2 linked regions of the Halostagnicola kamekurae genome follow. Each later gene encodes a partner of the first gene's protein in a complex. Links are inferred from orthologs where the notes say so. Each region holds a gene or a part of one and is shown in the gene's direction. Other genes may lie near its edges.

Region 1 (3,252 bases):
TCGATCGACTGCGTGTGAGAGGGATGGGCCTGTTCGTGACGAGCCATGTGGGCGAACTCGTGGAGGGCGAGTTCGCTGGCCATTGCACTCGAAGCGGCCTGTCTCGAGATGTTCAGCACGTGGTGGTCGTCGTAGTGGGCGGCGAAGGTGCGTTCGTCGGGATCGTTTCTGAGACGAACGGTGACGGGCAGTGAGAGATCGTGTTCGGTTTCGAAGCGGTCTCGGGCGCTGAGAAAGGGCGCAGCGGGACCGGATCCGTGCACGCGGATATCCATGGGTGTCTATAGCAAGGGTTGGGAGAGTATGTCTGTTTCGCCCGTTGGGTACCGGTAGGTACCGCTCGAGTTTCGGTTGGCTTTCCGACTCGGGCCGCGTCACTTGTGGAGTTCGTGGAAGACATTCACTCACCCAAACGACAGATTCGCGTTGTCCAGCGGGTTACTGTCTCGATTTCCGACGGCAGCGAAACACTACCCTTTTGACCCCACTGGCGGTAAAGGTGGGTATATGGGCCGACGCAAGAAGATCGTACAGGAGTGTGAACGGCTGATGGACGAACCGGAGAACATCCGGAATATCGCCATCGCCGCTCACGTCGATCACGGAAAAACGACGCTTACGGACAACCTGCTGGCCGGTGCCGGCATGATTTCCGACGACACAGCCGGTGAACAGCTCGCGATGGACACCGAGGAGGACGAACAGGAACGTGGGATCACCATCGACGCGGCCAACGTTTCGATGACCCACGAGTACGAGGATACCAACCACCTGATCAACCTCATCGACACGCCGGGCCACGTCGACTTCGGCGGCGACGTCACTCGAGCGATGCGTGCCGTCGACGGTGCGCTCGTCGTCGTCGACGCCGTCGAGGGCGCCATGCCACAGACCGAAACGGTTCTCCGGCAGGCGCTTCGAGAAGGCGTCAAACCGACGCTCTTTATCAACAAGGTCGACCGGCTGATTTCGGAACTACAGGAAGGCCCCGAAGAGATGCAACGGCGTCTCGTCTCGGTCATCGGCGACGTCAACGAACTTATCCGCGGGATGACCGAAGACATGGACGACATCGACGACTGGACGGTCTCCGTCGAGGACGGCACCGTCGGCTTCGGCTCCGCGCTGTACAAGTGGGGCGTCTCCATGCCCTCGATGCAGCGAACCGGGATGGACTTCGCCGAGATCATGGAGCTCGAGCAAAACGACAAACGACAGGAACTTCACGAGAAGACGCCCCTGTCGGACGTCGTGCTCGATATGGTCTGTGAGCACTTCCCGAATCCCATCAAGGCACAGCCTCGTCGTATCCCGCGCGTCTGGCGTGGTGACGACGAGTCCGAACTGGCAGAACAGATGCGCCTCGTCGACGAGACCGGCGAAGTCGTCCTGATGGTTACGGATATCGGTGTGGACCCACACGCCGGTGAAATCGCTGCAGGACGTGTCTTCTCGGGTACCCTCGAGAAGGGTCAGGAACTGTACGTCTCCGGGACTGCGGGCAAGAATCGTGTCCAGTCCGTCGGCATCTACATGGGCGGCGAGCGCGAGGAGGTCGAGAACGTCCCGGCCGGCAACATCGCTGCCGTCACCGGTCTGCGAGACGCTATCGCCGGCTCGACCGTCTCGAGCGTCGAGATGACGCCGTTCGAATCCATCGAGCACATCTCCGAGCCCGTGATCACGAAGAGCGTCGAGGCCCAGACGATGGACGACCTGCCGAAGCTGATCGAGACGCTGCGTCAGGTCTCCAAGGAGGACCCGACGATCCAGATTACGATCAACGAGGACACGGGCGAGCACCTGATCTCCGGGCAGGGCGAGCTCCACCTCGAGGTCATCACCCAGCGTATCGAGAAGAACCAGGGCATTCCGGTCAACACCGGTGAACCGATCGTCGTCTACCGCGAGGCGATCCAGCAGGCGAGCGATCAGGTCGAAGGGATCTCACCGAACCGCCACAACCGATTCTACATCTCCGTCGAGCCGCTCACGGAGGATCTCGTCGAGACGATCAAGATGGGCGAGGCGTCGATGGATATGCCCGAACAGGAGCGCCGCGAAGCGTTGCAGGAAGCCGGCATGGACAAGGACGACTCCCAGATCGTCGAGCACATCCACGGCTCGAACATCCTGCTCGACGCCACCAAGGGTATCCAGCACTTAAACGAGACGATGGAGCTGTTCATCGAGGGACTCGAGGACGCACTGGACAACGGTCCGCTCGCCAACGAGCCCGTTCAGGGGACGCTCATCCGCCTCCACGACGCGAAGCTCCACGAGGACACGATCCACCGCGGCCCGGCACAGGTCATCCCGGCGACGCGAAACGCCGTCCACAAGGCGCTGATCGACGGCCAGATCAAGATGCTCGAGCCGATGCAGGACGTCCGTATCGACGTGCCGAACGACCACATGGGCGCCGCCTCCGGCGAGATTCAGGGTCGACGCGGCCGCGTCGACGACATGTACCAGGAGGGTGACCTCATGGTCGTCGAGGGTATCGCGCCCGTCGACGAGATGATCGGGTTCGCCTCCGACATCCGCTCTGCGACCGAGGGGCGCGCCTCTTGGAACACCGAGAACGCAGGCTTCGAGGTCATGTCTGACTCGCTCCAGCGCGAGAAGATTATGGAAATCCGGGAGCGCAAGGGCATGAAACTCGAGCTGCCGCCGGCGATCGACTACATCTAAGCTGCGACCGTTCGTTCGCTTTTTTCTTCTCGCAAACGACGCTGCTCCGCTCGAGCGGGTAGTTTGGTATTCGGTTCGATCACTGGCTGAAGAGCGCCTTACGATTCCAGATGGACGACGGGTGTCCACTGTCCTGAATGAACCGCTCGGAGTCGAGCCCCGTGGCTTCGCTTTGTCCGTCTGTAATCAGTAGTGAGAGCACAAACAATCGTTCTCGCCCACACAAAAACTATTCTCCTCTGCGACCAACGCTCGAGCGCTACTCGCGCTCGCCCGCGCCGAGTGCCGCCTCGCCGACCTTCTCGTGACCCTCGATGACTTCCTGTCCGCCCATGTAGGGTCGGAGGGCTTCGGGAATCGTCACCGTGCCGTCCTCGTTCTGGTGATACTCGAGGACCGCGACCATCACCCGCGGGAGTGCAAGCCCGGATGCGTTCAGGGTGTGGAGGTACTCGGCCGATTCGTGGCGTTCTGGCCGGTAGCGAAGCCCTGCTCGGCGGGCCTGAAACTCCTCGAAGTTCGAGGCGGAAGAGACCTCGAGCCAGCGCCCGCCTTCCG
Region 2 (2,972 bases), 1.0 Mb from region 1 along the record:
GCACGACCAGGACGTCGTCGAGACCGTCAACAGACTCAAGAACACGGTTCAGATCCGCTCGCGGGATCGGCGCACGTTCCACACGCGCGTCGGTGCCGAAGACATGAGCGCGGAGGACATCGCCGACAACGTCGACGTTATCCTTCGCCGACTCCACGCCGACCTCGAGAAGGGTCCACAGAACATCGATTCGGTCTTCCTGAAGACGACGATGGGCCCGTCCGTGGAGGTGGCCTGAGATGAGCGCAGAAGCCGAGCGCAAAACTGAGAACCTGCCGCAGTGGAAAGAACAGGAGGTCGCCGAACTCTCGGAGCTCATCGAGAACTACGAGAGCATCGGCGTGGTCGGCATCGCCGGCATTCCGAGCAAACAGCTCCAGGACATGCGCCGCGGCCTCCACGGCACCGCCGTGGTCCGCGTCAGCCGAAACACGCTCCAGACGCACGCGCTCGAGGAAGCCGGGCTCGACGAACTCGTCCCTCACATCGAGGGACAGGTCGGGCTGGTCGCGACGGACAGCAACCCGTTCGCACTCTACAAGGAACTCGAGGCCTCGAAGACGCCCGCCCCGATCAACGAGGGCGAGGTCGCCCCGAACGACATCGTCATCCCGGAGGGTGACACCGGCGTCGATCCCGGTCCGTTCGTCGGCGAACTCCAGAGCATCGGCGCGAACGCGCGCATCGAGGACGGTTCGATTCAGGTCATGGAGGACTCGACGGTCCTCGAGGCCGGCGAAGAGGTGTCGGCCGACCTCTCGAACGTGCTCAACGAACTCGGCATCGAACCGAAGGAGGTCGGACTCGACCTCCGCTCGGTCGTCGCCGAGGGCGTGCAGTTCGACCCCGAAGACCTCGACATCGACGTCGACGCCTACGAGAGCGACGTGGCGACGGCCGCGGCCCGCGCACGGAACCTCGCGATCAACGCGACGTTCCCGACCGACGCGACCGCGCCGACGCTCATCGCGAAGGCGACGGGCGAGGCCAAGAGCCTCGGCCTGCAGGCGGCGATCGAGTCCCCCGACCTCGCCGACGACCTCGTGAGCAAGGCGGACGCACAGCTTCGTGCGCTCGCCGCCCAGATCGAGGACGAGGAGGCGCTGCCGGAGGAACTCCAGGGCGTCGAGGCGCCGACTGCCACGCAGGCGGAACCCGACGACGAAGACGAATCGGCTGACGACCAAGACGACGAGGCCGACGCTGACACCGACGTCGACGACGAAGACGACGAAGACGATGATTCCGGTGGCGGCGAAGGGCTCGGCGAAATGTTCGGTTAATTGAGGTTACAACAATGGAATACGTATACGCTGCACTCATCCTGAACGAAGCGGACGAAGAGATCAACGAAGACAACCTGACGGACGTACTCGACGCGGCCGGCGTCGACGTCGAAGAGTCTCGAGTCAAGGCGCTCGTCGCCGCGCTCGAGGACGTCGACATCGACGAGGCCGTCGACGAGGCCGCAGCAGTTCCCGCCGCGGGCGGCGCAGCGGGCGGCGCGGCCGCAGCGGAAGGTGGCGCTGACGAGGGTGGAGACGACGAAGCCGACGAAGCCGACGACGCCGATGCAGGAGGCGACGAGGACGAAGACGACGAAGACGAAGGCGACGGCGGCGAAGGTCTCGGCGAACTCTTCGGATAACTCGCCTCGAGACGATTTCGACCCTTTCTTTCGACGATACGGGCGTAGCTCTGCCAGCGGGGAGCGAAGCCACCGATCGACGCCCGAGAGTTAATAACTGATCCCGCGGCCAGACCCGGCATGGCCGTCCCCGTTCTCGAGTCGCTGGTCGATCCCGCGCTGTCGGCCCAGCTCGTCGCGTGGGTACTCGCGGGTGCGGCCCTCGGTAGCTGTAGCGGGCTGATCCCGGGACTGCACGCGAACAACTTCGCGCTGTTGCTGGCGGGCGTCGCGCCCTCGGTTCCCGGGCGGCCGCTTTTCGTCGGCTGTGCGATGCTCGCGGCTGGCGTCGTCCACACGTTCGTCAACGCCGTTCCGGCGATGGCGCTCGGAGTGCCGGACGCCGAGATGGCGGTCACCGCGCTGCCCGCACACCGAATGGTGCTCGAGGGCCGCGGGTACGAGGCGATCCGCCTCTCCGCGCTCGGGAGTCTGCTCGCAGTTCTCGCGGCGGTCCCGCTCGCGCTCCCGATCACCTGGGGCGTCACTGCCGTCTATCCGACGATCAGCGCGAACCTCTCGATCGTGCTCGCGATGGTCGTCGTCGCACTGATCGCCTCGGAGCGCACCTGGAAGCGATGTGCGGGGGCCGCCCTCTCGTTCGGTCTGGCGACGGCACTCGGCGCGGCGACGCTCGATCTCACCCCCGACGCGCCCCTCGAGGCCGGCGGGATGCTCGCGCCGCTTTTCGCCGGACTGTTCGGCGCACCCGTACTGATCGAAGCGATTCGCGGCGGCGGCGTCCCGCCCCAGCGCGACGAAGCGATTCGGATGCCGCGTCGGCTGGTCGGGATAACGGCGCTTGCGGGTTCGTTCGCGGGCGCCGTCGTCGGGTACGTTCCGGGTATCTCGGCGGCTATCGCTGCGGTCGCCGTCCTCGTCTTCGTTCCAGGCGAATCGGGGAATCGGGGGTACATCGTCGCGACGAGCGGCGTCGACACGGCAAACTCGATCTTTGTGTCCACTCAGTATTACTTCGTATTACGTAGAATTACTTCTAACCACTAATAGTTGGTGCATCATATAACCGTGTTAGTAGAGTGATTTTTTATATATTTTGAACAACGGAACGAATTTCGAACCGAATTGGGTAGTCCAGATTTTTAACAGACACACGTCCAAATTTCCGGTATATATCAACTTTATTTGGATGGAATTAACTACTCCACAGTATATTCATCCTCGATAAGATACCGAAATGCATGGAGGGTGTTCTGTCCATCGGAAGTGAGTTTCACGATTTTCTCACGACCTTTCTTTTCTGTGGTAACATACCCATCATCTT

Evidence for each region. Proteins that work in one complex are often made in the same cells at the same time.
Region 2: the proteins of BM348_RS01695 (region 1) and rpl12p are in contact, whole or in part, in a crystal structure (PDB 5H7L), measured with the Pyrococcus horikoshii proteins. The link is inferred for Halostagnicola kamekurae from one-to-one orthologs. Residues at the interface, in WP_048053510.1 of Pyrococcus horikoshii: Pro161, Met164, Met165, Phe168, Ser169, Ile172, Val195, Glu196, Phe202, Leu211, Ser212, Val213, Met216, Lys222, Phe223, Asn224; in WP_010886059.1 of Pyrococcus horikoshii: Leu100, Ala101, Gly102, Leu103, Ser104, Ala105, Leu106, Phe107, Gly108.

The regions. Positions count from the first base shown.
Region 1 is NZ_FOZS01000001.1:340,439-343,690, forward strand. The notes cover bases 110-3,100. They hold BM348_RS01695 (elongation factor EF-2), read left to right. Parts: upstream 110-507; coding sequence 508-2,694; downstream 2,695-3,100. Other genes in these bases: BM348_RS01690 (DUF5781 family protein), read right to left, coding at 110-275; serS (serine--tRNA ligase), read right to left, coding at 2,954-3,100. Outside these bases: more of BM348_RS01690, read right to left, coding at 1-109; more of serS, read right to left, coding at 3,101-3,252. UniProt on the Methanocaldococcus jannaschii protein: Catalyzes the GTP-dependent ribosomal translocation step during translation elongation.
Region 2 is NZ_FOZS01000001.1:1,377,352-1,380,323, reverse strand. It holds rpl12p (50S ribosomal protein P1), read left to right. Parts: upstream 1-1,297; coding sequence 1,298-1,648; downstream 1,649-2,972. Other genes in the region: BM348_RS07100 (HFX_2341 family transcriptional regulator domain-containing protein), read right to left, coding at 2,848-2,972; BM348_RS07115 (50S ribosomal protein L10), read left to right, coding at 240-1,283; BM348_RS07120 (50S ribosomal protein L1), read left to right, coding at 1-238. UniProt on the Methanocaldococcus jannaschii protein: Forms part of the ribosomal stalk, playing a central role in the interaction of the ribosome with GTP-bound translation factors.